Regions from separate parts of the Rahnella sp. CFA14(1/10) genome, predicted to be linked through region 1. Evidence: predicted binding sites of a transcription regulator. Region 1 holds the regulator's gene; the other holds the start of a gene.
What was found. The regulator PhoB, encoded in region 1, activates phosphate uptake and scavenging genes when phosphate is short. The targets are predictions, from matches to a motif close to CTGTCATAAAACTGNCNNAT.
Positions count from the first base shown of each region.

Region 2: the regulator PhoB is predicted to act here: its motif matches at 10,736-10,755, upstream of glpT (glycerol-3-phosphate transporter).

Region 1 is NZ_SEWS01000012.1:96,643-112,229, reverse strand. It holds gene EVX52_RS21785 (OPT/YSL family transporter) at 1-1,516, shown strand, start outside; gene EVX52_RS21780 (DUF1177 domain-containing protein) at 1,651-2,580, shown strand; gene EVX52_RS21775 (AroM family protein) at 2,585-3,262, shown strand; gene ppnP (pyrimidine/purine nucleoside phosphorylase) at 3,443-3,733, shown strand; gene rdgC (recombination-associated protein RdgC) at 3,818-4,732, opposite strand; gene mak (fructokinase) at 4,943-5,863, shown strand; gene EVX52_RS21755 (ABC transporter ATP-binding protein) at 5,934-6,755, opposite strand; gene EVX52_RS21750 (ABC transporter permease) at 6,752-7,516, opposite strand; gene EVX52_RS21745 (ABC transporter substrate-binding protein) at 7,528-8,550, opposite strand; gene sbcC (exonuclease subunit SbcC) at 8,789-12,037, opposite strand; gene sbcD (exonuclease subunit SbcD) at 12,034-13,272, opposite strand; gene phoB (phosphate response regulator transcription factor PhoB) at 13,500-14,189, shown strand; gene phoR (phosphate regulon sensor histidine kinase PhoR) at 14,212-15,531, shown strand; gene EVX52_RS21720 (DNA-binding transcriptional regulator) at 15,565-15,587, opposite strand, start outside.
Region 2 is NZ_SEWS01000013.1:56,155-71,741, forward strand. It holds gene EVX52_RS22305 (AbrB family transcriptional regulator) at 1-854, shown strand, start outside; gene rarD (EamA family transporter RarD) at 819-1,733, opposite strand; gene EVX52_RS22315 (thioesterase family protein) at 1,780-2,262, opposite strand; gene pldA (phospholipase A) at 2,516-3,394, shown strand; gene recQ (ATP-dependent DNA helicase RecQ) at 3,523-5,355, shown strand; gene rhtC (threonine export protein RhtC) at 5,393-6,010, shown strand; gene rhtB (homoserine/homoserine lactone efflux protein) at 6,074-6,694, opposite strand; gene pldB (lysophospholipase L2) at 6,816-7,808, shown strand; gene yigL (sugar/pyridoxal phosphate phosphatase YigL) at 7,857-8,666, shown strand; partial or broken gene EVX52_RS22350 (glycosidase) at 8,803-9,057, opposite strand; gene glpT (glycerol-3-phosphate transporter) at 9,254-10,606, opposite strand; gene EVX52_RS22365 (DcrB family lipoprotein) at 10,842-11,408, opposite strand; gene EVX52_RS22370 (7-cyano-7-deazaguanine/7-aminomethyl-7-deazaguanine transporter) at 11,534-12,205, opposite strand; gene tusA (sulfurtransferase TusA) at 12,433-12,693, shown strand; gene EVX52_RS22380 (zinc/cadmium/mercury/lead-transporting ATPase) at 12,712-15,066, opposite strand; gene EVX52_RS22385 (lysoplasmalogenase) at 15,181-15,587, opposite strand, start outside.

The DNA of each region.
Region 1 (15,587 bases):
CGTAATGATTCTGTTGTCTGTTTTAGGCGCAATCATCGGTGTTCAACTGATTACCACGTTGGGTGTTACGCCAAATACGTCGATTATCGGCGCACTGTTTGCCATGTTACTGGCGCGCATTCCGATGCAGGCTTTTCACCGTTACCGTTCTGTTCACACACAGAACCTGGCGCAAACCGTGATCTCCTCCGCAACCTTTGGTGCGGCAAACAGTTTGCTGATGCCGATCGCTATCCCTTATGTCATGGGGCAGCCGCAACTGATCATGCCGATGTTTACCGGTGTGGCTGCAGCGATGTTACTTGATGCCTACCTGCTTTATCGGCTGTTTGACACCAAAGTGTTCCCGGCCAGCAATGCCTGGCCACCCGGTGTTGCCGCAGCTGAAGCGATCAAAGCCGGTGATAACGGCGGACGTCAGGCCTGGCTGCTGGTTGCAGGCGTAATTGTCGGGCTGGGCGGCGCGATGCTGAAAATCCCGATGGCGGCTTTTGGTACGGCATTTATCGGCAACATCTGGGCGCTCAGCATGTTTGGTATCGGCCTGCTGATCCGCGCGTATGCGCAGCCGGTTGCCGGACTGGATCTCAACGCCTTGTATATTCCGCACGGTATGATGGTCGGCGCGGGGCTGGTGTCTCTGCTGCAGGTGATTCAGGTTGTGCGTGCTAAAAACGCTGATGCCAAAGCCACGTTTACTCAACCGGCGAAAGAGGTGTGTAAAGCGCTCGGCCTGGGCGCATTCGGTTATATCGCCATCGCCGCACTGCTGGCGCTGGCGGGCGGGTTGTACAGTGAAATGTCGGTCGGCATGCTGATTGCGTTCGTGATTTACGCTGCGTTTGCCGCCTTCTTCCATGAGCTGATCGTAGGTATTGCCGCGATGCACTCCGGCTGGTTCCCTGCCTTTGCTGTGGCGCTGATTACCTTAATTATCGGCATTCTGATTGGCTTCCCGCCGCTGGCGTTGTGCGTGCTGACCGGTTTTACCGCCGCAACGGGTCCGGCATTTGCGGATATGGGCTTTGACCTGAAAGCCGGATTCATTTTGCGCGGTTATGGCAAAGATTTGCAGGCTGAACTTTATGGCCGCCGGATCCAGTTATTCGCCGCACTGCTGGCATTTATCATCGCCATTCCGGTGGTGTGGTACGCTCATTACGGTTATTTCGCCCAGGATTTAGTGCCGCCGGTTGCGCGGGTTTATGCCAAAACTATTCAGGCCGGAGCCCAGCCGGGCATTGCGCACAGTCTGCTGATCTGGGCAATTCCGGGCGCATTGATTCAGCTGATTGGCGGCCCGAAACGTCAGCTTGGCGTGCTGCTGGCGACCGGTTTGTTGATCAACAGCGTCATGGCCGGATGGGCCGTGGTCTGCGGCATCGTATTGCGCATTATCATTATCCGCATCTGGGGTGAAAAAGGGCGTACGCCCATGGAAGTGCTGGCGGCGGGTTTTATTGCCGGTGACGCACTCTACAGCTTCTTCACCTCGATTTTCAGTGCCAAAAAGTAGTGAGTACCGCACCAACACCAGGGCTGATGTTCAGCCAGTATTAAACACCTGACTGTTCCCCGACGAACAGCGCCCGCGACCGTTTGGCTACTGCGTGATATACGCCGGTCGCGATGTTTTAAGAGGGCTTTGTGATGAGTTTGCAGCAGACACTAACGGTATTCGAACTGATTGACAGTGCGCATGTCAGTGGTCAGGACATTGTGGACTTATTTGCCCGCTATCCTGAGATCACCGCCAGCACACACCGCGCTGACGGCCCGAAAGGTGGCACTGATTTTGTGCGTATCACCATACCAGGCAGCCAGGGAAAAAGCCGTGGCGGTACAGCGCCAACGCTGGGGATTATCGGCCGCCTGGGCGGGATTGGTGCACGCCCGACGCGTATCGGTCTGGTTTCTGATGGTGATGGTGCGATTGCCGCTGTCACCAGCGCGCTCAAGCTTGCTGACATGCAGCGCAAGGGGGACGTACTCGAAGGCGATGTGATTGTTACCACCCATATTTGCCCGAACGCACCGACCCGCCCGCATGATCCGGTCGATTTCATGGATTCGCCGATTGATGACGTGACCATGAATGATAATGAAGTGGTTGACGGCGTTGACGCCATCCTGTCCATCGACACCACCAAAGGCAACCGCATTATCAGTCACAAGGGATACGCGATTTCGCCGACGGTGAAAGAGGGGTACATCCTGCGTGTTTCCGAAGATTTGCTGCGCATCATGGAAATGACCAGCGGCAAACCGGCGGTCACTTTCCCGATTACCACGCAGGACATTACGCCTTACGGCAACGGTGTGCACCATCTGAACAGCATTCTGCAACCGTCAACGGCGACCACCGTGCCGGTGGTCGGTGTGGCTATTACGGCGGAATCGGTTGTACCGGGTTGTGGCACCGGGGCAAGTCATGAAGTGGATATCGCGCTGGCGGCAAAGTTTGCCGTTGAAGTTGCGAAAGAGTTCGGCCGCGGCACCTGTCAGTTCTTTGATGCCGATGAATATCAACTCTTGTTGTCGCTGTACGGAAGCTTGCGTCACCTGCAAAACCGGAAGTAATACGATGATGACACCTTTTGCGACGTTAACAATCGGACAGGCGCCACGTAGCGACATTATGCCGCTGTTGATGGCACATCTGCCGGCCGGGTCAGTCACCCATGTGGGTTTACTCGACGGGTTAAGCACGGAGCAAATAGAACAGCGTTATGCCGCTGTTGAGGGTGAGGCGGTACTGGTCACCCGCCTGCTGGATGGTTCGCAGGTCACGATGGCGGCACACCGTGTCGAGCGCGGATTACAGGAAAAGATCGACGTCATGGAAGCCCTGGGTTGCATGACCATTCTGCTGCTTTGTACCGGCCAGTTTCATCATCTGCAGGCTAACAATGCGCTGCTGCTGGAGCCTGACCGCATTATTCCCCCTCTGATCGGTTCAATGGTCGGGCAGCACCGTACGGGCATTGTTGTGCCGGTTGAATCACAGGTGGTTGAACAGGCGGACAAATGGCGCAAATTAGCCAAATCCCCCTGTTTTGCGGTTGCCAGTCCGTATCTTTCTGACGACCAGGAACTGAAGGAAGCCGCGATGTGCCTGGCTGAACAGGGAGCGGAAGTCGTGGTGCTCGATTGCATCGGCTTTAATCGCCATCACGTTGATGTGCTGAAAAAGCATCTGAATATTCCGGTGTTGTTATCGAATGTACTGATGGCAAAACTGGCTGCGGAACTGGTGGTTTGAGGGGATGACTGACGGGCAAACAGCTACCCACAATGGCACTGTGCGACGGTAAAATCAAATCAGCGCTACCGCTTTGCGTGCGGTGTCGTTTCGTGCGGATAAAGCCGTAATAATCAGTGACAGAAGAGGCTTTCTGCCCCTAATATGAAGGCTCTGAAATTTATCGCAAAGGGCCAATCTATGTTGAAAAATAATGAGTATTTTGACGGGAAAGTGAAGTCGATTGGTTTTGACAGCGAAAGTACGGGTTCAGCCAGTGTTGGCGTGATGGCCGTCGGTGAATATACTTTCGGCACCGCAAAGCCGGAAGAAATGACCGTAATCAGCGGCTCTCTGAAAGTGCTGATCCCAGGTTCTCCGGACTGGCAGGTCTTTAAGCCAGGCGAAACCTTCTACATTCCGGGTAAAAGTGAATTCAACTTACAGGTCGGCGAAACCACATCGTATCTCTGTAAGTATTTAACGAAATAGTTATTCAGACACAGTCGAAACAAGAAAGGCGCCAATGAGCGCCTTTTCTTATTTTTGCGGACTGATTTTTGCAGACTGAGAAAATTATCGCTGAGCTTCGCCGCCTAACGCTTCGATCAGGTTCTGGATCAGCGCTGCCAGTTCACCGGTCATCAGCACGAAATCGGCATCGAAACGGCCGGCGAAATCTTCGCGGTCAATATCTTCGTTTTGATCACGAATGACATCGCTGAATTTCAGGCGTTTAATACTGCCGTCGTCCGCCAGCATCAGCGCAATGCGTTCCTGCCAGTCAACGGCCAGTTTGGTCACCAGTTTGCCATTCTCGATATGTGTGGCAATTTCGTCGCTGACCAGCGCCTGCTTCTTACAGCGGATCACACCGCCGTCTTCCAGAATCGCTTTGAGTTCGGCTTCATCCTGCAATGCGAAACCGGCCGGGGTATCCCCTGAACGCACCCATTCGGTCAGCGTCAGTTCGATCGGACTCTCCATGGTCAGCGGTACCACCGGCAGCGAACCGAGGCTTTTACGCAGCAGCGCCAGCATGTCTTCCGCTTTCTTGGCACTGGCGGCATCAACCATGATCAGGCCGTTAACGGTGTCGATCCACATGAATGTCTGGCTGAAACGGCTGAAGGCGCGCGGCATCAGACTGTGCAGTACTTCATCTTTCAGAGAATCTTTTTCAGTCTTCTTCAGCTTACGGTGTTGTTCACCTTCGAGCTGTTCAATCTTGGCCTGGAGTTCCTGTTTGATCACCGGAGAAGGCAGGATTTTCTCTTCTTTACGGGCGCAGATCAGGATCTGACCGCCGTTGACATGCGTCAGCGCATCGCCACCGTGAGAACCCATCGGTGAGACCCAGCCGGTTTTCGCCATGTCCTGGCTACCGCACGGAGTAAAGGTGAAAGCGCTGAGCTGTTTTTCCATTTCATCAGCAGATAACGAAACTTCACGGCTCAAACGGTAAACTAATAAATTCTTAAACCATAACATGGCGTTATCCCTGTCGCAGCGCACTCGTAGTACGCTGAATAAATGAATGCAGGGCGGCATGATAACCAATTGAGCGTCAGTCGTCGTTAAGAAATCGCCGCACCCTGTAACATTGCATAACAGCTTATTCTGGTGACAGTCGCGTCTGGCTTCTAAACTGAATAAACTCAAAAAAACTGACCCTGGCAAAGTGTAAAAGGAGAACACCACGTGCGAATTGGCATTGATTTAGGCGGCACAAAAATAGAAGTCATTGCGTTATCTGATGAAGGTAAAGAGCTGTTCCGTAAACGGGTCGATACCCCGAGAAATGACTACGAACGCACGCTCAAAGCGATCGAAGGACTGGTGCTGGACGCTGAAAAAGCCACAGGCCAGCGCGGCAGCGTAGGGCTGGGGATACCCGGCACTCTGTCGCCTTTTACCGGTAAGGTGAAAAATTCCAATTCGGTCTGGCTGAACGGACAACAGCTGGATGAGGATCTGGCCCTGCTGTTAAAACGCGAAGTGCATATTGCCAATGATGCGAATTGCCTGGCGGTGTCAGAAGCCACTGACGGCGCAGGGGCGGGCCGTCAGACCGTATTTGCGGTGATTATCGGCACCGGCTGTGGTTCCGGTGTGGCGCTTCACGGCGCGGCGCATGCGGGCGGTAATGGCAATGCCGGGGAATGGGGACATAACCCGCTGCCGTGGCAGGATGAAGAGGAAATTCAGTTTGCCCGTGAGGTACCGTGCTATTGCGGGAAATCAGGCTGCGTCGAAACCTTTGTTTCCGGCACCGGTTTTGCAGAAGACTACTTCCGTTTGTCCGGTCAGCGGCTGAAAGGCGCTGAGATCATTGCGCGGGTGGAACAGGGGGATGAAACCGCAGAACTGGCGCTCGGACGCTATGAACGCCGTCTGGCTAAGGCGCTGGCGAACGTAGTAAATATCCTCGATCCGGACGTGATTGTCTTCGGGGGAGGCATGAGTAATGTGGATCGTTTGTATCAGACGGTGCCGCTGTTGATTAAACAATGGGTGTTTGGCGGAGAATGTGAAACGCCGATCCTCAAAGCCGTTCATGGTGATTCGAGCGGTGTGCGCGGCGCGGCCTGGCTATGGCCGCAATCGCGCTTTGCGTTGTAAGCACCAGAAATAATCATGAGTAAGTCACAGGAAAAAAAATCGCGCCCCTGTGACTTACCGCCGTTGCCCTTCAGAGCGCCATTTCGCGCTTAAAGACTTCCAGAGTATGTGCCTTGACGCGGATAAATTCCGGATGGCTCATGATTTCCGATCCACGCGGGCGCGGCAGGTCGAACGGTACGATTTCCGCAATCTGCGTCGGTCGCCGCGTCAGCAGTAAAATCTCATCCGCCAGGAACACCGCATCTTCCAGATCATGTGACACAATCAGCATCGTGACGCCAGTCGCCAGTTGCACTTCCTGCAATTTATCGCGGATAAACAGCGTCATCTCGAAGTCCAGCGCCGAGAAAGGTTCGTCGAGGAACATCACTTCCGGACGCGTCGCCAGCGCCCGCATGATACATACCGTTTGCTGCTGGCCGCCGGAAAGCTCATACGGATAGCGTTTCAGGTCAAAGCGGATATCAAACATCTGCGTCAGCTCCTCAACCCGTGCATTCACATCGGCTTTGCTCATGCCATGGCGGACCAGTGGATAGGCGATGTTGGCGCGCGCGCTCATCCACGGAAACAGCGCATCGCGGTAGTTCTGAAATACGTAGCCGATGGTGGTTTGTGCCAGCGTTTTGCCGTCAAATAAAATATCGCCCTTATCGACCGGGATCAGCCCGGCGATCATATTCATTAAGGTCGATTTTCCACAGCCATTCGGGCCGAAGATCGACACAATTTTGCTGCGCGGCAGATCCAGATTGAGATCGGTGTAAAGCGGTTGCCCGGCAAAGGCTTTGCTCAGCCCGCGGATTGTCACATGCGTGTCGGGGCGCGTGGCGTATTGAGGCAGCTTCGGGCCTTGGTAGTCAGGGTTCAGCGAGAGAGGTTGCGTCATGCTTTGCTACTCCAGTGCACAGTTTTTTTCTCGATCAGTAAAAAAGCCAGATTCAGCAGATAGCCCAGCGCACCAGTGATCAGGATCGAGGCGTACATATCTTTGATATTGAAAACCTGCTGGGCATCAATGATCCGATGACCGAGGCCGGTTTCTGAACCGATAAACATTTCGGCGACAATCACGATCACCAGCGCAATCGACACGCCGGTGCGCAGTCCGACAAAGGTTTGTGCCAGGCTTTCCATCAGCATGATGTCTTTGAAAATATGCCAGCGGGAAATACCCATCACTTTGGCGGCCATCAGGCGGGTTTTTTTGGCATTCATCACGCCGTATGCACTGTTGAACAGGATGACCAGCACGGCAGCAAAGGCGGCGATGGCGATTTTGTTGGCATCCGTAATGCCGAAAATCAACATAAACAGCGGGATAAGCGCTGAGGATGGCGTTGAACGGAAGAAGTCGATCAGAAACTCCAGGCTGCGGTAAACTTTTTCATTGCTGCCCAGCATGACCCCCAGCGGCACACCAATGACCGCGGCAAAGGCAAAGGAAACCAGCGTCCGGTAGAGTGTGGCGCCGATATCGGTGCGCATGGACGCATCGGAAAATGACCGGAACATATAGCCAAGTGTCTCGACGGGTGAGGGCAGAAGCACCGGATTGAGCCATTTCGCACTGACGGCCAGTTGCCAGAATAAAAACAGCAGTACCGGGCCGATCAGCGGCAGTAATCTTGAAGACCAGCGTGAAGTCATTCTGTTTCCCCTCATCCCTGATAAATCAGTGAAGCGACATCCACCGGCTTGCTGAAGATTTTCCTTTCTGTAAAGACGTCATAAAACTTCTGGAACCATTGCAGGTTGTCGCCTTTTAAACCGGAATACATCACAAAGCCCGGCAGCGGCACTTCCTTCACCAGCGCCGGTTCAATGCTGGTGTAACCGGCGACATTTTCGCGCGCTTTGTCAGGGTGAGCCGCAATGAATTCCACCGCTTTCTGATAAGCGGCAATAAACTTTTTGGTTTCTTCAGGCTTGCTGGCAATAAAGCTGGCGTTGAGTGCTGCGGCACCGCCAAACCACGGTGCGTCGGCGTTGCCGAGCACATATTTAGAAATCACGCCGGTTTCCAGGGTGCGGGAAAGATTTTTCATCCGCCCCACGGTGCCGGTCGGTTCGAGCGTGTATACACCGTCAATTTGCCCGGCGGCCAGGGCAGGTGCGTGTTGCCCCACCGGCAGTTCGATCACCGACGGGTTAGTGAAGCCATTTTTCTCCAGAATAATTTTCGCCATAGTGACGTTCTGGATCCCCGGGCCGCAGGCAATTTTCTTGCCTTTCAGATCACTGATAGCCTTGGCCGGGCTGTTCAGTGGTACCAGAAACTCATCTAACACCAGCGTGTGGTTTGACGGATTAGAACAGATAATTTTAAACAGACCCGGTGAGGTAATGGCCCCCAGTCCCAGCGCGCCGGTTGCGGTACCATTCGCGCAGCCGTGGATCCTGCCGGTGATCATCCCTTCAACAATTTGTTGTGCGCTGGCGAATTTCACCCCTTTCACATTCAGCCCGACCTCTTTAAAAAAGCCCTGTTCAAGTGCCACGTACAAGGGTAAACCGCCGACAATCGGCCAGTAGCCAATACGGATTTCATCGTCGCCGGCTGCAAAAACCGACGTCGGGATCATGCCACCCAGGGTTGAAACGCCACCGGTAATGGCAAGCCATTGCATCAGCTGGCGGCGTTTTTTATCGACCGGACGGCATTCTGGTTTGATGTTTTTCATGGGCGGTTCCCTTAGCGGTTATGGATACATTGCAACTTGTACTGCAACTTGTATACATAACGTTAAGCACAGGGCATGCCAGTTTGTTAACGGGCGGGAAGCGGCCTAAATTCAGCAGGTTGACAAAGGGATACGCACTGCGCTGGTGCGATTTTTGGGCGCCTGCTCACAATCAGGATCCACGGCAGGGCATATCGCTAGCAATATTTTTAGCGACATGCCCCGCAAAAGATCGCGGTCAGACTTTAAATTCACTGCTTAAACGGCTGATACCCAGACCATTCACTTTGGTGACTTTGATTTGTACCGGAATGCGATCTTTCATTGCTTCGACATGGCTGATCACGCCGATGGTTTTACCCGAGGCGTTAAGGCTGTCGAGGGCATCCAGTGCCGTATCCAGCGTGTCGGCGTCAAGCGTGCCGAAACCTTCATCAAGGAACAGAGAGTCGATGCGGGTTTTGTCGCTGACCAGATCAGACAATGCCAGCGCCAGCGCCAGGCTGACCAGGAAGCTTTCGCCGCCGGACAATGTGCGGGTGTCACGTAGCGCATCGGCCTGCCAGGTATCGACCACCTGCAACTCCAGCGCATCGCTGGTTTTGCGCTGTAACAGATAGCGCCCGTGCAGTTTTTCCAGCTGGCGGTTCGCCAGATAAACCAGATGATCGAGGGTCAGTCCCTGCGCGAATTTACGGAATTTCGCCCCGTCACTGGACCCAATCATCTGATTGAGATAACCCCAGTCATCACAGGTCAGCTGTGCCTGCGCTATCTGAGCAATCAGCGCCTGTTGTCCGCTGTGGCGCTGCTTGTCGCTTTCCAGTTGGTTCTTCACTTCGCCCAGACGTTGTTGTAACGCTTTCAGTTGTTGAGCCAGTTCCGTCTGCTGCACGGTCAGGGCATTAAGATCACCGTCAGATTCACTCAGATGAGCAGGGCGGACAAGACGATGCTTTTCCAGCATATCTCTGGCGTCAGTCAGTAATGCCTGAGCCTGTGCAAGTTGTTGTTGCAGATGTTCTTTGCGTTGCTGCAGCTGTTGGCGCAGCACGTCGTCAAGCAGCGCTTCTTTCACCGCGGCTTCATCGGCAAACCCGCTGGTGCTCAGCGCCTGTTGCCACACCTGTTCCGTTTGCGTCAGTTGTGCGCTGGTCTGTAATTGTTGCTTTTGCGCACTGGCCAGCTGACCGGCAAGCTGGTCGCGTTGTTCCTGCGCCTTATGCAGCGCGGTCTGGGCATCACTGAACGCTTTTTCTGCCGCCTGCTGTTGCTGATGTAAGTGTTCGCGAACCTGAGCCACCTGGCGCTCGCCGAACAGTTCGAGGCGCCGGGCATGAAGCTCAGAAAGCGCTTTTTCACCTTCGGCCTGTTGTTTTTGCAACCGGACAAGGTCTTGCTGAGATTTCGCCTCTATTTCTACCAGCCGCGTAATGCGTTCGGTCAGCAATGCACTTTGCTGTTGTACTTTCTGTTGGAGATTCAGGGCGTCAGTCAGGGCATCTTTCGCCTGTTGAAGTGCCCGTGCCAGCTGTTCGTGCTGGCCGGTCAGCGCCTGAGACTGCTGCTCTTCTTCGTCGCGGGCGGTCAGCCATTGCGAGATGTCAGTGGTGTCATGCAGGGTAAACGTCAGATTCAGCGGCATGCTGAGCTGTTGCCAGTTTGCCGTCTGCGCATTCAGTTGCTGCTGATCCTGCTCCATCAGGATCTGCAGACGTCTTTGCTGTTCTTTCAGGCTTTTGATCTTCGCCGCCAGTTCGATACCGCTGGCTTTTACCGCATCGAATTCAAGCTGCATTTTCTCGACGCGCTGTGCGGTTTCAGAAGGTTTGATCTCCTGATAGTGTTCAACCGCCGGATGCGAGGTCGAGCCGCACAACGGGCAGGCTTTACCGCTTTGCAAATTCGCGCGTTCAGCTTCGAGGCTGACGATCAGCATTTCCTGTTTATGCAGCGTTTTTACGTCGTTGAGATGTTCAAGTTGTGTCTGACATTGCAGGCGGATCTTATCCAGGCGCTGCTCTTCCTCAGCCAGTTGTACCTGATACTGCGCAAAATCTTGGTTTTGTTGCTGCACGCGCTGGTTAAGCTGCGGGAAAAGTTGCGCGAGCGAAAAAAGCTGTTGTCGCACCGGCCGGAGTTGCATCAGTTCTGTTTGCCGTTTCTGTAAGGCTGCCAGCGGATGCTGTTTTTCCAGAGCTGCCTGACGCTGCTGTGCGGCGTTAAGGGCTTCGGTCAGTGCGGTCTGCCGGGTTTGATGCTGGCGGTTTTCTTCATCCAGTTTTTGTCGTTCTGCCGTTATTTGCCGCAGTGTTGTGTTCTGGTCAGCGGCCTGTTTCTGCGATTCACTGACCGCCCGCTGTGTTTCTGCCAGTGATTTGTGCCACTGAGCGATTTCACCGTCCAGCGGCAGGATTTTTTCTTCGATCAGCGTTTGCATCCGGCGCTGTTCTTCGGCCTGCTTCTGACGTGCAGTTTGCGCCTGTTCTGCTGCCTGGTTCAGCGGCGCCATCTGCGCGATCTGCTGTTCCTGTTGCTGTATCAGTTGCGTCAGATGCTGCTGAAGGCGTTGTGACTCTTCCTGACAACGCTGACGGTCATTGAGTAACGGACGCAGTTTTTCCGCCGGTTCACTGCGTGCCAGCTGTTGTAACTGCGGCGCGGCGGCCAGATTTTCCTGCTCAGCGGCAGCCAGCTGCAACTGAGATTGCTGAAGTTTTTGCTGCACCTGTTGCCATTGTTGCAGCCAGTTCAGATCCCGCAGGCGTTGCTGCGCCTGTTGGCTGAGGCTGTTTTCCTGTGCGTTCAGTTCAGCATGCTGTGCCTCCAGCGTCTGGCGTTGTTCTTCGCTGAGCAGTTCGATGCCGGACATGCGCTGATGCAGACCGTCGAGTACGATGCGCGCTTCTTTATGTTGCTCAAAGACGCGCTGAGACAGCCGTCCGTAAATTTCGGTGCCGGTCAGTTCTTCCAGCAATTCGGCGCGGTCGTTGGCATCAGCATTCAGAAACGCGGCGAACTGCCCCTGAGACAGCATCATGGATTTGGTGAAACGGCCGAAATCCAGCCCGGTCAGTGTGGCGATGGCGTCGAGTTTGTCGCGCACTTTATCGGCCAGAATTTTGCCGCCGGCCAGTAACGCCAGCTCGACTTTCGGTGCCTGCAAGTTGCCATCCGGCGAATTTTTAGCACGACGCTGGCTCCAGAATGCGCGGTAAGCTACGCCTTTAACTTCAAACTCCACCTCAGCCAGCGATTCGGCGGTGTGGCGGGTCATCAGTTCGTTCTGGCTTGGTGTGATGTTCAGACGTGGCGTCTGATGATAAAGCGCCAGACAAATGGCATCAAGCAGGGTGGTTTTCCCTGCACCGGTCGGGCCGGTGATCGCGAATAATCCGTTGCTGGCGAACGGCTCGGCAGTGAAATCAATTTTCCATTCGCCTTCCAGCGAGTTCAGGTTTTTTAAACGCAGGCTGAGAATTTTCATTGTGCGCTGTCCTCTGCATTCTGACCGTGCGTGACCTGCTCAACAACCTGAGCAAAAAGAGTGCGCATCCGCGCCTGACGGGGGGCATCAGGGTCCGGCTCCAGCGCCAGCCGCCGTTCAAAGACGTCGCTGACGCTCAGTTCACTGAGGGTCTCTTTTTCCTGCTGCTCAATGCTGCTGATGCGCTGTTCTTTGCTGCGGCGCAACAGGACAACTTCCACCGGCAAATCCGCAGTCAGCGCCTGAATACGCCGCTGAATATCGCTGAGATAATCCTGCGTGGCGACTTCGATATCAAGCCAGACGGGTTTTTGTGCATCGCCGCCTTCGAACTGCGCCAGTTGCTTTTCAATTTCCGCCAGCGAGCCTTTGAGTATCTGCATGGGCTGGAAAACAGGAATTTCCAGCGTGTCGATGGCACTGAGCGTTGCCCCGTCGAAATCGAGCAGATACACACTTTTGGCTTTGCTCAGTTCGTCAAAGCTCAGGGCAATTGGCGAACCGCTGTAACGGATGTGGTGAGTTTTTGCGACGCACTGTGCGCGGTGAATATGGCCAAGCGCCACATAATCAACCGGCGGGAACGCCTGCGCGGGGAAGGCGTCAAGTGTGCCTATATAGATGTCACGCACGGAATCAGAAGTACTGACGCCAACGGTGGTCAGATGGCCGGTTGCAATAACGGGCAGCGGTATGCCAAGTTCATCACGCCTGGCCTGCGCGGCCTGCCAGAGCGCGTCATAATGTGCGGCGATGGCTTCCTGCAATGCCAGTTGTTTGTCGCTGCCGGACTGACCGGCCTGACTGGCCAGCAGATCACGCGGGCGTAAAAACGGGATGGCACACAGTACCGCGCCCGGTTTTCCGTCACGCTGACTGAGCACCAAAATCTGTTCAGACAGATTTTCGCCGACAGTGGCAATCACCCGCGTATTCAGGCAGGAAAGTAGCTCGCGTGATTCATTAAGTGTTGCGACGGAATCGTGGTTGCCAGCCAGTACCACCAGCTGACAGCCGGTTTGTTGTAATTCCACCACGAAGCGGTTATACAATTCGCGGGCATAACTGGGCGGTGATCCGGTATCGAAAATATCACCCGCGACAATCACGGCGTCGACCTGATGTTGCTGCACCTGACCGGTCAGCCAGCGCAGAAATGCCTGATGTTCGGCTGCACGGCTTTTGGTGAAAAAGTACTGGCCAAGATGCCAGTCTGACGTGTGGATCAGGCGCATGAGACTCCTGTATGAACCCTGGATGACGACAATGGGGCAAAGTATAAACGTCGGCGGGGGGAGATGTCCCCGATAAATCAGTCCAATTTCAGCAAGATGGCCGCTAATTATCTGTCATATTTGACTGTAATGAACCATTCTTTTCGTTCATAAATCTGTCACAAAACTGACGCATAATGGCGCCCGCAATCAAATAAAAGATCGCTAACCTATTGGCAGGACCTACGATGGCTAGACGTATATTGGTGGTTGAAGACGAAGCTCCAATCCGTGAAATGGTGTGTTTTGTACTGGAACAAAATGGCTATCAGGCCGTAGAAGCTGAGGATTTTGATTCAGCGATTGGGCAGCTTGTTGAACCTTACCCTGAACTTATCCTGCTCGACTGGATGTTACCTGGCGGTTCCGGTATTCAGTTTATTAAGCATCTTAAACGTGAGGCGCTGACCCGCGAAATTCCGGTGATGATGTTGACCGCACGCGGTGAAGAAGAAGATCGGGTGCGTGGCCTCGAAGTCGGTGCCGATGATTACATCACCAAACCGTTTTCCCCGAAAGAGCTGGTTGCCCGCATTAAAGCGGTGATGCGTCGCATCTCGCCAATGGCGGTGGAAGAAGTGATCGACATGCAGGGTTTAAGCCTGGATCCCTCGTCTCACCGGGTGATGGCCAACGAACAGGCGCTTGATATGGGGCCGACAGAATTTAAGTTATTACACTTCTTTATGACGCATTCTGAACGTGTTTATAGCCGGGAACAGTTGCTCAATAACGTCTGGGGCACTAACGTTTATGTGGAAGATCGCACCGTAGACGTGCATATTCGTCGTTTGCGTAAGGCGTTGGAAACCAGCGGACATGACAGAATGATCCAGACTGTTCGTGGTACCGGATACCGTTTTTCAACGCGTTATTGAGTCCTCACAGCGGAGAATCTGTGTGCTAGAACGTTTGTCATGGAAACGATTGGCCGGCGAATTTTTTCTCTTTTGTCTGCCAGCGTTAATTCTCGGTATTTTCGTCGGTCATTTCGGCTGGCTCCTGTTTGTGTCGCTGGTTGCGGCACTGGGCTGGAATTATTACAACCAGCTTAAACTCTCTCACTGGCTGTGGCTTGACCGCAGTATTACGCCGCCGAACGGCCGCTGGAGCTGGGAGCCGCTGTTCTACGGGCTTAACCAGATGCAGATGCGCAACCGGCGCCGGCGTCGCGAATTAGGTCAGTTGATCAAACGTTTTCGCAGCGGTGCTGAATCGCTGCCCGATGCCGTGGTGCTGACTACGGAAGAAGGCAATATTTTCTGGTGTAACGGGCTGGCGCAGGATCTGCTCGGTTTCCGCTGGCCGGAAGATAACGGGCAACATATCTTCAACCTGCTGCGTTATCCGGAATTCCGGTTGTGGATCCAGACCCGCGATTTCAGCCGGGCGCTGAATCTGCAACTCAATAATGAGCATTACGTCGAGTTTCGCGTTATGCCTTATTCAGAAGGGCAACTGCTGATGGTGGCACGCGATGTCACACAGATGCGTCAGCTTGAAGGTGCACGGCGTAACTTCTTTGCTAACGTCAGTCATGAGCTGAGAACCCCGCTGACCGTATTGCAGGGATATCTGGAAATGATGGAAGACGCCAAACTGGAAGAACCTTTCCGCACCAAAGCACTGGATACCATGCAGGAACAGACGCGGCGAATGGACGGGCTGGTGAAGCAGTTGCTGACGCTGTCGAAAATCGAAGCTTCAGCGAATATTGATTTGCATGAGAAAGTCGATATTCCGGTGATGCTCGGTATGCTCGAACGTGAGGTGCAAACGTTAAGCAACGGCCGGCATGAGGTGGTGTTTCGCATTAATGACAAACTGAACGTCTTTGGTAATGAAGATCAGTTGCGCAGTGCGGTATCGAATCTGGTGTATAACGCCGTCAACCACACGCCTGCCGGGACGCGGATTGAAGTCAGCTGGCAGCAAACGCCGCATGGCGCGCAATTCCAGATCAGTGATAACGGGCCGGGCATTGCGCCGCAGCACCTCCCGCGCCTGACCGAACGTTTTTACCGGGTCGATAAGGCCCGCTCGCGGCAGACCGGCGGCAGCGGACTCGGGCTGGCGATCGTCAAACATGCGCTCAGCCATCACCACACCAAACTTGAAGTCATGAGTGAAGTGGGGGTCGGCACGCGCTTCATGTTTACGCTGGCACCGAAGTTGATTGTTCCTCCGGAACAGGCCAGCCAAAGCGATGTAAAGGGATAAAAATCAAGCCACAGCAACAAGCTGTGGCTTCTTTTAGCAAATGATCTGTAACCCTT
Region 2 (15,587 bases), on a different contig from region 1:
CGCAAAGCCTGTCGCCTTCGATTCTGCCACCGTTACTCAACGACTGGCCGCTGGTGCTGATGGTACTGGTGGCCACGTTGCTCGCCAGCGGTCTTTCGGGCTGGCTGTTGGTGCGTTTTAGTCAGTTGCCTGGCCCGACCGGCGCTTGGGGCTCATCACCTGGCGGCGCCAGTGCCATGGTCGCCATGGCCGGTGATTTCGGTGCAGATGTGCGTCTGGTCGCGTTCATGCAATATCTGCGCGTGCTGTTTGTCGCCACCGCCGCCGCATTTGTTGCCCGCATGGCAATGGGCGACAGTGCATCGCTGGCGGCGGCGGTAGTCTGGTTTCCGCCGCTGACCTGGCGTTTCTTTGTGACAGTATTTCTGGCACTGGCCGGTGTCTGGCTGGGACCACGGTTGCGTATTCCTTCCGGTGCCCTGTTACTTCCGGCCATTGCCGGCGCGGTTTTGCATTCCACCGGAACCGTCTCGTTAGAAGTGCCTGAATGGTTGCTGGCGATGGCTTATACGCTGATTGGCTGGAGTGTCGGGCTGCGGTTCACGCGACCTATTTTCAAACTGGCACTGCGTACTCTGCCGCAAATGATTGCCTCGGTTATCGGCCTGATGCTGATTTGCGGCGGCATGGCATGGGCGCTGACCAAACTGCTGGGGGTGGATATGCTGACGGCCTACCTGGCGACCAGCCCGGGCGGGCTGGACACGGTGGCGATTATTGCGGCAGGCAGCCATGCAGATTTAGGGTTTGTGATGGCAATGCAGACATTGCGTCTGATCACCATTCTGATAACCGGTCCCGCGATGGCGCGCTTTATCTCACGCAGCGCGGTGTCCGCTTCTTCCTCGTCGTAAACGGCCCTGCGTATAGAGCGCGTCGCTGATAAAGCACAGCAGGCCTGCCCAGATAAAGCCGAAGGTGATAAGTTGCGAAGTGTTGACGGTTTCACCGTAAAACACCACGGCCAGCAGGAACATCAGCGTGGGCCCGAGATACTGGAAAAACCCCAGCGTAGACAGTTTCAGACGGGCCGCCGCGGCGGTAAAGAACAGCAACGGAATGGTGGTAATAATCCCGGCCGCCATCAGCAGCAGATCCAGAGACCACGGATTCGCCGCCAGATTGCTGGTCGGGCTGTGGGCGATAAAGAACAGATAAATCCCGGCCACCGGCAGCAGCCAGAGAGTTTCAATCAGCATCCCGGTTTGTGAATCCACGCCGATTTTTTTACGCAGCAGGCCGTAGAACGCGAACGTCAGGGACAGCCCGATTGCGATGACCGGCACGGAGCCAAATATCCACACCTGGACCATCACCCCGGCAAATGCCAGCGCCACGGCAAACCATTGCAAATTCCGGAATCTTTCGCGCAAAAACAGCATGCCGAGCACCACATTCACCAGCGGATTGATAAAGTAGCCAAGGCTCGCTTCCAGAATGTGATTATGATTAATCGCCCAGATGAAAATCAGCCAGTTCCCACCGACAAGCAGGGCAGTGATCAGTAACATACCGACTTTCTTAGGTTGCGCGAATACCTGGCGGACGTCTCCCCAGCTGCGGCTGACAGACAGCAGTACTAACATGAAGAAGAATGACCAGATCACACGGTGAGTGAGAATTTCATCTGCCGGAACCTGTTTGATGAGTTTGAAATACGCCGGTGCGATCCCCCAGATCAGATAGGCGATAAAGGCAAAAATAACACCTTGCCGGGTACGATGTGCGTCCATGTGGATACCTGAAAAAAGTAGAGAAAGGAGCGGAGTTTACCTGATCTCAGCCCACCATATATGTCGCCGTGGTGGTCGCGATATGAATTCCCGTGTCGCTGTGCAAATCGACGCGTGCCACGGAGACTTTGTTTCCGGCGCGGATAAGGCTGGCCGAGGCAATAAAATAGTCGCCACGGCCCGGACGCAGGTAATCAACGCGTAAATCGATAGTGCCCATTTTGGATAAACGCTGGCGCATTTCGGCTTCCAGCAACGGGTGATCAGGTTTATCACGGCGGATCAGCGAACTGGTTACGCAGACCAGGCCAGCTGCGACATCCAGCACGGCAGCAATCACGCCGCCATGTAAGATTTTTTGCGCTGCGTTACCCACCAGCTTGGGCTGATTGGTGAATTTGAGTTCAGCATAATCACAGTCGAGACGTTTCAGCTCGAGACCCAGTTCGCGGTTAAACGGCATATCGTAAACGAAAATATTGCCGATCAGTTGCAGGGCAGCCTCGTGACTGAGGGATGAAGCAGACATGAATGAATTCCTGACGAAAACGTGTGGACAGCATGTTCGCTGAAAAAGTTAACGAAGTGTTGATTTTAGGTGCGGGTAAGAAGGATTTCTATACTGCGAAGGATAAATGTATTCAATACTCATGTAGAAATGTATTTGTGTGTAAAATGCCCTGCTTTGAGATTTGCGGATTTAGTCAGCGCAGGATTGGCGGGGCAGAAGGCATATTTTCAAACATAATGAGTCGATAACTTTAGGGTGAGGGTAAGGAATAATGCGTAAAAATTGGGCTGTCGGAGCCGCCATGCTGGCGATGCCAATGCTGGGACACGCCGCAGAGGCCACAGTGCAGGAAGTGCATGATAAACCTGCTGTACGCGGAAGTATTATTGCGAATATGTTGCAGGAGCACGACAACCCGTTCACGTTATATCCTTACGAGCCGAACTACCTGATTTATACTGATACCAGCAATATTAACAAAAAAGCCATTCAGTCTTACGACTGGGCAGATAAAGCACGTCATGATGAAGTGGCGTTCCAGCTCAGCCTGGCGTTCCCGTTATGGCGAGGAATTGCGGGGGATAACTCAGTTCTCGGCGCGTCTTACACGCAAAAATCGTTCTGGCAGCTTTCCAACAGCGGGCAATCTTCACCTTTCCGTGAGACTAACTACGAGCCACAGTTTTTCCTGGCCTGGGCGACGGATTACGATTTTCTCGGCTGGACACTGCGCGAAGCGGAATATGGTGTCAGCCATCAGTCTAACGGCCGCTCAGATCCGACCTCCCGCAGCTGGAACCGCGTGTATGCCCGTTTTATGGCGCAGAATGGCAACTGGCAGGTTGATCTCAAACCCTGGTATCGCATTCCGGAAAGCGACAAAAATGATGACAATCCCGACATCACCAAATACATGGGGTATTACCGTCTGAAAGTCGGTTATGCCTGGGGTGACAGCGTATTCAGCGTGGAAAGCCGTTACAACTGGAATACCGGCTACGGCGGTGCGACTACCGGCTGGAGCTATCCTATTACTAAACAGGTTCGTTTCTATACTCAGGTATTCAGTGGTTACGGCGAGTCATTGATTGACTATAACCATAAGCAGACCCGTATCGGTGTGGGTATTATGCTTAACGACATCATGTAATTCCGCCATACTTCCGGTTGCAGTTGCGTTGGCTGCATCCCGAATTATTTAGGGTATATTATGTCGGTGCAGTACAGCCCCGGCGGCTTTAGGGTTTAGCCGGGTGGTTTGAACAGTTGGGGAATTGAGTGTCTACGGCGGCAGTGATAAACAAAGAAGAGCTGGCTCATCAGGTATTACGCGATACCTTCGGCTATCAGCAATTCAGACCAGGCCAGCAAACCATCATCAATACCGCCATTTCTGGCCGGGATTGCCTGGTCGTGATGCCAACAGGCGGCGGTAAATCGCTGTGCTATCAAATTCCCGCTCTGGTGATGGACGGTCTGACGCTGGTCGTTTCGCCGCTCATCTCGCTGATGAAAGATCAGGTCGACCAACTGATGGCTGCAGGCGTTGAAGCCGGCTGCCTGAACTCAACGCAAACCCGTGAGCAGCAACTTGACGTCATGGCCGGTTGCCGCGCGGGGCGTATCAAAATGCTGTATATCGCGCCGGAACGCCTGATGATGGGCGATTTCCTCGAACAGCTGCAACAGTGGAACCCGGCGATGCTTGCCGTGGATGAAGCGCACTGTATTTCCCAATGGGGCCATGATTTCCGCCCGGAATACCGCGCACTCGGACAGCTGAAACTGCGTTATCCGCAATTGCCGGTGATTGCCCTGACGGCAACCGCCGACGAAGCGACCCGTAATGATATCGTCCGCCTGCTGGAGCTGAACGATCCGCTGATTCAGGTTAGCAGTTTCGATCGCCCGAATATCCGTTACACACTGGTAGAAAAATTTAAACCGCTCGATCAGCTGATCCGTTTCGTGCAGGACCAGCGCGGAAAAAGCGGCATTATTTACTGTAACAGCCGGGCCAAAGTCGAAGACACCGCCGCCCGTCTGCAAAGCCGCGGGCTGAGCGTGGGGGCGTATCACGCAGGGCTGGATAACGACACCCGTGCCCGTGTGCAGGAAGGTTTCCAGCGTGACGACCTGCAAATTGTGGTTGCCACCGTGGCCTTCGGGATGGGCATCAACAAACCTAACGTGCGTTTTGTCGTGCACTTCGATATTCCGCGCACCATCGAGTCTTATTATCAGGAAACGGGGCGTGCAGGACGTGACGGCCTGCCTGCCGAAGCGGTGCTGCTTTACGATCCGGCCGATATGGCGTGGTTGCGGCGCTGTCTGGAAGAGAAACCGGCGGGTGCGCAACAGGACGTTGAACGTCATAAGCTGAATGCCATGAACGCCTTTGCCGAAGCTCAAACCTGCCGCCGTCTGGTACTGCTTAACTATTTTGGCGAAGGTAAACAGAATGCCTGCGGTAACTGCGATGTGTGTCTTGACCCGCCAAAACGCTACGACGGTTTGCTGGATGCGCAAAAGGCGCTGTCAGTCGTTGCGCGCGTCGGGCAACGTTTTGGCTTAGGTTATGTCGTCGAAGTGCTGCGCGGTTCGAACAACCAGCGTATCCGTGAATACGGCCACGAAAAACTGAGCGTGTACGGCATCGGCAAAGAACACAGCACCGAGCACTGGACCAGCGTGGTGCGCCAGCTCATTCATCTTGGACTGATTACGCAAAATATCGCCATGCACTCGGCCTTACAACTGACGGAATCGGCGCGTCCGGTTTTGCGTGGTGAAATCCCGTTGCAACTGGCGGTGCCGCGTATTCAAACGCTCAAAATTAAAAGCAATGCCAGCCAGAAAACCTATGGCGGAAATTACGATCGCAAGCTGTTTGCCAAATTACGCAAACTGCGTAAGTCACTGGCAGATGACAACAATGTACCGCCGTACGTGGTATTTAACGACACCACGTTGCTGGAAATGGCTGAACATCTGCCGGTCAGCGCCAGCGATTTGCTGGACATCACCGGTGTCGGTCAGCGTAAGCTGGAGAAATTCGGCCGGCCCTTTATGGCGATGATCCGTGATCACATCGATAACGGCGACGAATAAGAATTCTGTTTCCTACACATAACACAGAGAGTTAATCATGCTGATGCTATTTCTGACGGTTGCGATGGTTCATCTGATCGCGCTGATGAGTCCGGGGCCGGACTTCTTCTTTGTCTCACAAACGGCTGCCAGCCGGTCGCGTAAAGAAGCCATGATGGGTGTGATTGGTATTACACTGGGGGTGCTGGTGTGGGCAGCCGTTGCGCTGATGGGGTTGCATCTGATTCTGCAAAAAATGGCCTGGCTGCATCAGATTATTACCGTCGGCGGCGGATTGTATCTGTGCTGGATGGGCTGGCAGTTGCTGAAATCAGCACGGGCTAAAAAGCAGAATGGCGATGAAACACCGGTGGCATTGCCTGCCCGTGGTCGTACTTTTATGCGCGGGTTACTGACCAATCTTTCGAACCCTAAAGCCGTGATTTATTTCGGCAGCGTATTCTCCATGTTCGTTGGCGACAGTGTCAGCGGTGGCGAGCGTCTGGGCATATTTCTGCTGATCGTAGTGGAAACCCTGGCCTGGTTTTCGCTCGTGGCGCTGGTTTTTGCCCTGCCGAAAATGCGTCGCGGATACCAGCGTTTAGCGAAATGGATTGATGGCGTGGCGGGCGTGGTATTTGCAGGTTTTGGTGTTGCGCTTATCATGAATCGTTAATTAACGCATTTTGCACATAAAAAGGGTCCGGTTGATGCCGGACCCTTTTTGCATTCTGCGGTGTTAAACCTTTCTGGCACTCGCCAGCAACACACCCACCAGCATAAACAGTGAGCCGAAAATACGGTTCAGCAACTGCATTTGTTTCGGGGCTTTCACCCAACCGGCGATGCGGGTGGCCAGCGTGGCGTAACCGATCATCACAATGATGTCGACAACGACCGTGGTCACGCCCAGTACCACGTATTGTGCAGCCTGAGGTTGGTGCGCAATGATAAACTGCGGGAACAACGCGGCCAGAAACACAATGCTTTTAGGATTGGTCAGGTTCACCAGAATAGCGCGTTTGAATAAACGACGGCGCGGCATACTGCTGGCGAGCGCGTTCAGATCAATCGCCCCGGCAGAGCGCCACTGGCAAATACCCAGCCAGATTAAGTACGCTGCACCCAGCCATTTGAGAATTTCAAAGGCCATCAGCGATGAGGAAATCAGAGCACCCAGCCCGATACCGACCAGCACGATGTGGATGGATAAACCGAGTTGTAACCCGGCGATTGACGCCACCGCCCCGCGATAGCCGTGGCTGATGCCTGTACTCATCGTGTTAATGGCACCGGAACCGGGGGATAAACTTAAAATAGAAGTGGTGAGCAGGTAGGTTAACCACCAGTCCAGTGTCATTGCGAGACTCCCTGAATACGTTTTAGGTTGTTTTATGGCACAATACGCCATTGTTTATAATTGCGCTATAACTCACAAATAACACTTTCCTCCTTCCTGCCTGACGACTTTGGATCAATGAATGCCTGTGAATTTTGCCAAGTGGTTAACCCGAGAGAAGGAGTTTTCCGCCTTTGCGACCGGACCTTTGCTGGATTTCTGGCGTACACGCGAAGAAGCCGAGTTTTGCGGCATTGACGACGTTCCGATCCGCTACGTCCGGTTCTGTTCCCCGGAGCATGATAAAGTCATCGTGGTGTCACCCGGGCGTATAGAAAGCTACGTAAAATATCCTGAAGTGGCCTACGATTTATTCCATTGTGGTTATGATGTCATGATTGTTGATCATCGTGGCCAGGGGCGTTCCGGGCGTATGCTCGATGATCCACACTGCGGGCACGTTAATCACTTTGACGATTATGTCGGGGATTTCGAAAGCTTTTATCAACTGGAGATTGCCCCACGTCAGTACGCGAAAAAGTTCGCGCTGGCACACTCCATGGGAGGGGCAATTCTGGCGCTGTTTCTGGCGAAAAATCCGGGCAGGTTTGATGCAGCGGCACTACTCGCGCCGATGACGGGCATTTATTTGCCGATGCCGGGCTGGATTTCACGCCGGATCCTCAACTGGGCGGAGAATCGCCCGCTGCGCCGTGACGGTTATGCGCTCGGTACCGGCCACTGGCGACCGTTACCCTTTGTGGTCAACCGTCTGACCCACAGCCGCGAACGTTATCGCCGTAATCTGCGTTTTTATGCCGATTACCCTGAGTTGCAGGTCGGCGGGCCAACTTATCACTGGGTGCGTGAAGGGATTGAGGCGGGGATGCATATCCTGAAAGAAGCCGAAAAAATCACCACTCCTGTTTTGTTATTGCAGGCGAGCGAAGACCGTGTCGTGGATAACCGGTCCCATCTTGCTTTTTGTCAGGCCATGGCTGTTGCGGGGCACCCCTGTGAAGGGGAAAAACCGCTGGTCATCGAAGGCGCGCGCCATGAGATCCTGTTTGAACGGGACGACCTGAGGGCACAGGCGCTGGACGCTATCATGCGCTTTTTTGCGCGACAGCATTAATCCGCGGTTCGCCGCGCACAACTCCATCAGAGGTTAGAACCTAACGCTATGTACCATGTTGTTGCTTCCGATTTAGATGGCACACTGCTATCACCTGATCATACCCTGACCCCGTTCGCCAAAGAGACGCTGAAACTGCTGACCCGGCGCGGCGTGCATTTCGTGTTCGCCACCGGGCGTCACCATATCGATGTGGCGCAGATGCGCGACAATCTGGAAATCAGTGCGTACATGATCACCTCCAACGGTGCGCGTGTGCATAACACCGATGGCGAACTGATTTTCTCGCACAATCTGGATGAAGACATCGCCAGAGATTTGTTCGGTATCATGCACAATAATCCGGATATTCTGACCAACGTTTACCGCAATGACGACTGGTACATGAACCGTGACCGTGCCGATCAGGATGATTTCTTCCGTGAATCCGTTTTTAAATACAAACTGTATGAACCGGGTTTGCTGGAAACCGATGGCATCTGCAAAGTGTATTTCACCTGTGAAGATCACGAAAAACTGCTGCCGCTGGAAGAAGCTATCAATGCGCGATGGGGCGACCGTGTGAACGTCAGTTTCTCACTGCCGGTGTGTCTGGAAGTGATGGCAGGCGGCGTATCAAAAGGCCATGCGCTGGAATATGTCTCCAAACTGATGGGCTATTCCCTGAAAGATTGCATCGCTTTTGGTGACGGACTGAATGACCTGGAAATGCTGACCATGGCCGGTAAAGGGTGTCTGATGAGCGGATCATTGCCGCGCCTGAAGGCGGCGATGCCGGATGCTGAGATCATCGGTTCCAATGCTGATGACGCCGTGCCGCATTACCTGCGTAAGATGTATTTGTCCGAAGAGCGTTAATCTGCGGTAAACCAAAGCAGGGTTTCCACTCTGCTTTGGGATCTGCATCTGCCGCTTTATTACCGATGTCGCTGAAGCCTAACGTGCCGGTGTCGAGGCTGTTTTTATCCGCCGTTGCCGTGAATTTCTGCCACACTCACGTTGGCAGGCCGAGATGCCCCCACAAAGCATTCAGCGGCATTGTTGCCAGCGCAATGCACTCATCGGCTGCCCCATAATAAATTTTCAGCATCTCCTGTTCCAGCAAGGCGCCGCAGGTGAACACCACGTTGCCAAAAAATCCCTCTTTTTCATAAATCGCTTCCGGCTGTAACAGCGGTACTGAAGACTTGGCGAGGATGTTGAACGGATTATTCAGGTCGAGCAGCATCGCGGCGAGGCAATAACGCTGGTCTATGCGCGCTTTGGCGAACATATCCTGAAAATGAAGTCATCGAAACAGCTCTCCTTTGCTAAAAATACGCCACTCAGGTTCGGGTTTAATGCCGCCAGCATTTTATTGTTTGATGTAACGGGCAAGCGGATTCTCCCGGATGGCGCGTAAAAAAGGCACCTTTCGGTGCCTTTCGACGAAGATAAACCCAACGTCAGGCACTTTTTGCCAGCTGCGCCTTATGTTTGTTTTCACTGAGCATGGTCAGTAGCAGCAAAATAACGGCCAGCACACAACCGGCAATCATCACGATAAAACCGCCGTCCCAGCCAAAGTAATCCACGGTATAACCCACAATGGCGCTGGCCGCGACCGAGCCGCCAAGATATCCAAACAGTCCGGTAAAACCTGCGGCGGTGCCGGCCGCTTTCTTCGGTGCCAGTTCCAGCGCATGTAAACCAATCAGCATTACCGGCCCGTAAATCAGGAAGCCGATGGTGATCATACAGGCCATATCAATGCCCGGATTGCCGACCGGATTGAGCCAGTACACCACGGTAGCGAGGGTGACCAGCACCATAAAGAACACGCCGGTTGCGCCTCGATTACTTTTGAAGACTTTGTCCGACATCCAGCCGCACAACAGGGTGCCGGGAATGCCTGCGTATTCATAAAGGAAATATGTCCAGGAAGATTTATCTAGCGCGAAGTGCTTCACTTCCTTCAGATACGTCGGCGACCAGTCCAGAATGCCGTAACGCAGCAAATAGACAAAGACATTGGCCAGCGCGATGTACCACAGCAATTTATTCGGCAAAACGTATTGCATGAAAATCTGCTTCGCCGTCAGTTCCTGCTCAGCAGATTCTTTTACATAGTCCGGCGGGTAATCGTTTTTGTATTCTTCAATCGGCGGCAGACCGCAGGACTGCGGCGTATCGCGCATGGTCATGAAGGCAAATACCGCCAGCAAGATGGCGCCGAAAGCAGGCATATACAGCGCCGCATGCCAGTCGTTAAACCACGCCATACCCAGCAGAAACAGCAGCGGAGGAATGCCGCCGCCGACGTTATGTGCGCAGTTCCATACCGATACCACGCCACCGCGTTCTTTCTGTGACCACCAGTGCACCATAGTACGTCCGCACGGTGGCCAGCCCATTCCCTGGAACCATCCGCACAGAAACAGCAAGACAAACATGATGGCGATGCTTGACGTTGCCCACGGCACGAAGCCCATGAATAACATCACTGCGGCGGCCAGGATCAGGCCAGCAGGCAGAAAGACGCGCGGATTCGAACGATCCGACACCGAACCCATGATGAATTTTGAGATGCCGTAGGCGATGGAAATCCCGGACAACGCAAAACCAAGGTCACCCCGTGAGAAGCCCTGATCAATCAGATAAGGCATCGCCAGTGCGAAGTTTTTGCGCACCAGATAGTAGGCCGCATAACCGAAGAAAATCCCCATAAATATTTGCCAGCGGAGGCGGCGGTACAGCGGATCGACGTGAGTCTCATCAACAGGAACTTTGTGGGGCGCGGGTTTAAAGATACTGAGCATACATGCCTCCGATGGCATAAATCAGGTCCGACTCATCATGAGCCATGGGGAAATGGCTGGGCCAATGTGTTCTATAACGAACATCATGTTAGTTATTCGCGCACAAACGGACTGTGATTTATGACGGAAATGTTACATTTTTATTGCAGTCGGGCGGGGTTGTGAGATTGGGTAACAGCACAAAGCAAAAAAGGCGGAGCCTGAGCCCCGCCTGATATTTCCATCACCCCTGAATTTATTGAATTTTCAGGGTACTGATAATGGCTTCTGCATCGGTTTGTGCCTGCTGCTGATTATCCGCAGGCAGGGTAATTTGCAGGGTCAGCAAATGGCTGTCGACCTTGCCCAAAACGATAGACGAATAGGCTTTCTGACCGGCAGAAGTGATCACGCTGTCGTATTGCTGCAACGTCTGGCCGTTCACCTGAATAGATTTATTAGTGACGACCTGCAGATTGGTATCACGCGCTTTTTGCTGATCCTGTAAACGACCCGCCAGAACGTCCAGTGATTCGGGGGTGTTATCTCCCAAAATGACGATCACTGCTTTCTGGCCGGTACTGTCTGCATACACGTGCATATTATTGGCCTGAGTGCCCAGCTTACCACTCTGATCGCTCATCCCCTGCGGCAGGGAGAAGGTGACTTTGCCATCCAGCAGGCTGACTGGTGTGGTCGCCGCCGTCGCTGCGGCCGCCGGTGCACCTTTATCTGTGGCCGGTGCATCGGTCGACTTACCGTCACACGCAGCCAGACCGGCGATCAGTACTGCCATTCCCATCATTTTCGCGATATTACGCATCGGGCTTCCTTAAGTGGCCTGTTCACCAGGCTTACATGTTGACTTAACAGCCTTTATGGCAACCTATTCAGGCCACAAATGCAAGTCAGATTATGGCGCGATTTGTGTCTTACCGGCGACCGGGTTTAATGCACGCTGACGGCAGAATGCGGAGTGTTTCCCTTTGCTGACAAACGTTTAAGCAGCATGTTGAGCAGCATGCCGTACATCGGCAGGAAGAACACCAGACAGATCAGGACTTTGAACGTGTAATCCACCATCGCGATTTCTACCCAGTGCTGAGCCATAAAGGCATCGCTGCTTTTGTAGAAGGCGATGAAGAAGAAGGACAGCGTGTCGCTGATATTGCCGAGGAACATTGAGGCGACCGGCGCTATCCACCAGCGGCGGTTCTGGCGCAGGCGGTTAAACACGTGAACATCGAGAATTTGCCCCAGCACATACGCCATAAAACTGGCGGTGGCGATACGGGCAACCATGATATTCAGGCTGTTGAGCGCTCCCATGCCCTGCCATTGCGCTTCAAAGAATAACGCTGAGATGACATAGGAAATGGCTAGTGCGGGCACCATCACGGACAGAATAATCCGTCGTGCCAGCGGTGCACCAAAGATGCGGACAGTCAGATCGGTGGCCAGAAAAATAAACGGAAAAGTGAACGCGCCCCAGGTGGTATGAAAACCAAAGATGGAAACGGGCAGCTGAACCAGATAGTTACTTGAGGTGATGATGGCAATGTGGAATAGCGAAAGCCATATCAGCGCGGAGAACCGCTGCTGAGCAGTAAAGGAGTACATATATGTGACCTTTTTAGTTGATTGGGGTGAGGGAACCCAAATACCCTGCATTCTTGAAACCGCAGGGGCGTTAGCTGTTTGCGGCGCGCATAGTAACTGTTTGCGCACCGTTTGCGCAACAGGACCGGCGGTTAATTTTAGCGCAATGAGCTCTGTCTGTTGCGTGTGAAATCCAGCGGGTTAAACTATGAGGCTTTGCTGCGCCCAAAGAAGTGTAGAGAAACGAAATGACCGATCCCTTTATCAATCCCGACCATCAGCTTGATGCGCTGGGTTTGCGCTGTCCGGAACCTGTGATGATGGTTCGCAAAGTGGTACGCACCATGAAAGATGGCGAAACACTGCTGATTATCGCCGATGATCCGGCAACGACCCGCGATATACCCGGTTTCTGCCGTTTTATGGAACACACCTTATTAGCATCTGATACCGACAATCAGCCGTATCGTTATTTACTGTGCAAAGGGTTGAGGGAAAAACAGGGCTGATGGCTCAGCCCGTGTGGTTTATTTCGATTTATTGCGCAACAGCCGCAGCGCATTGGCGGTCACCAGCGCTGTTGCACCGGAGTCCGCCAGCACTGCCAGCCACAATCCGGTCAGACCCATCAGCGTAGTCACCAGGAAAATCGCTTTCAGCCCCAGCGCTATCGTAATGTTCTGGCGGATATTCGCCCGCGTGGCGCGTGAAAGACTGATCATCTGCGCCAGTCCGCTCAGGCGGTTGTGCGTCAGCGCGGCATCCGCCGTTTCCAGCGCGACATCCGTCCCACTTCCCATCGCAATACCGATTGTCGCCGCTTTCATGGCAGGCGCATCGTTAATCCCGTCACCGACCATGGCGACCGGTTTCTGTGCGTTCAGCGCAGTGACCGCCGAAACTTTATCCGCAGGCAGCAGACCCGCACGAAAATCAATGCCCAGACGGTCCGCGATGGTTTTTGCCGCGCGCGGATTATCGCCGGTCAGCATGACGGCGGACACGCCCAGTGCTTTGAGTTTCTGCAATGCGTCGGCCGCGTCATCACGCAGACGATCCTGCATGGCGATCAGCCCGATCGCATTCCCTTCCTGTAATACCACGACGACGGTTTTTCCTGTGGATTCCCAGTCAGCAATTTGCACAAAGGTTTCCGGCGTCAGGCCGTTTGGCGTGACACTTTTCGGGGCCAGCACCTGAATTTTACGGCCTGCGACCACACCCTCGACGCCGGCACCGGCCAGGGCCCGGCGATCCTGCGCCGTGAGCGGTAGCGGATTACTGGTTTTTGCACGGGCCAGAATCGCCTGCGCCAGCGGGTGATGCGAACCTTCTTCCACCGCAGATGCCAGACTTAATACCTCGCCTTCGCTGGCGCCGTTCAGCGGTAAAATCTTCGTGATTTCAGGTTTGCCTTCAGTCAGCGTACCGGTTTTATCCAGCGCAACGGTTTGAATCAGCGCCAGTTGCTCAAGCGCTGCACCCCCTTTAATTAATGCGCCCTGACGCGTGGCCGCTGCCAGTCCGGACGTAATGGCGGCAGGTGTTGAAATCACCAGCGCACACGGGCAGCCAATCAGCAGCAGTGTCAGCCCGCGGTAAATCCAGGTCTCCCACGACAGCCCCATTGCCAGCGGGGGAACGATAATCACCAGCAACGACATCAGCATAATGACCGGTGTGTAATAGCGGCTGAAGGTATCAAGGAAACGCTCGATTGGCGCCCGGCGTTCATCGGCTTCTTCAATCAGTTGCAGGATGCGGTCGATGGCGCTGCTGCCCGGTGCGGAAGCCACTTCGAGGCGTGCCAGCCGGTCAACACACAGGCTGCCCGCCGGTACTTTTTCACCGGGCAGATGATCTACAGGCACTGATTCACCGGTCAGCGCGCTTTCGTCGAAACTGGCGGCGCTTTGTAAAACGGCGTCGGCAGGCAGGCGTGCACCTGCCGCGATTTCAATGATATCGCCGGGACGCAAACGGCTGACTGGCACGGTTTCCGATTGACCATTCACAATACGGATGGCGGTATCCGGGATCAGCGCCATCAGCGCTTTTACCCCGCTGCGTGCACGGCCGGATGCAAAAGCCTCCAGGCGTTCACCCACCATAAATAGCAGCAGAACCATGGCCGCCTCGGCCGTAGCCCCGATAAACAGTGCACCGAGCGCGGCGATACTCATCAGCGTTTCGATGGCGAATGGCGAACCGGCCCGGGTCTGGCGAATCGCCTGTCGCAGTACCGGCCATAGCCCGACCAGCGTCGTGGCGATAAACGCGATTTTGCCAGCCTGCGGATTGATATGGTCGAGAATCCAGCTCAGCAACATTAGCGCCGACAGCGCGATCAGAGGCAGCGCTTCCTGGAAACGGGAAGGTTCAGCGGCAGGTTTACTGTGTGGCTTGTCGAGCGATTGCAGGGTAAAACCTGCGGCGGTGACGGCATTCTGCACGTTTTGGGTGATATCAAAACCGGCATCAATCACCAGCTTTTCGGTGGCGAACAAGACTTTGGCGCGGTTGATGCCATGAATGCCGGAAACCGCTTTTTCAATTTTCCGGGCACAGGCCGGGCAATCCATGCCTTCCACCTTCCAGCTGTATTGCTGACTGCCGGAAAGCGGTGCTCCGGGGTCATCTTCACCCGGCGAGCCTTCAGTGCCGCTGCCGTCTGATGTGTGTGAGTGCTCACCTGTTTTTGGCGCACAGCAACTGTCTGTCGTGGCGCAGGCAGAAACCGCCAGCGTGGCTTTTTCGCTACAGCAACCTGCCGGATGGGTGCCCGGCTGTGCAATAGCGCCGATTTTGTTGATACGCAGTGCAGGCGCACGTTTGCCCTGACATCCGCAGCTACAGCCGTTGTTTTTTTGCAGTGGGATCATAAAGCCTCCGGTTCGGAACCGAGTGGAATGACTCCCAGTGTAAACCCTGGAGTCAGCTCTAAGGTCAACAAGTATTTTATCAGCGGAACCAGAACGGTTCCGCGGCGGGATATTTTACAGGTATAGCGACCGGACGATCAGGAAGTGCCCGCCAAAATAACAGGCGGCAACCAGCGCGTCAGCTGCGCGGAAGGTAAAGCGGTAACGGCTGACCAGCCAGAGAATATTTCCCAGTAGTAACAGCGCCGCGCCGCAGAATAACGAAAACGCCATGTCGGTGCTGCGTGCGAAATACTGTTCGCCCGCCAGCCAGACCATCAGCAGGGTCATGGCGATGTAAGTGGTCACTGGCCATCGCAGTTCAGCCAGCCGCGTCCAGATCACGGCAAGAAGTATTGCACCGAGGATCAGCAACGTCAGCGGTAGCGGCCAGAAGAAAGTGATGGTCATCTGGCTGGCAAAACTCAGCGTATACAGCAGATGCGACAGGAAGAACGCACCGATGGCATACATAAAGCGTT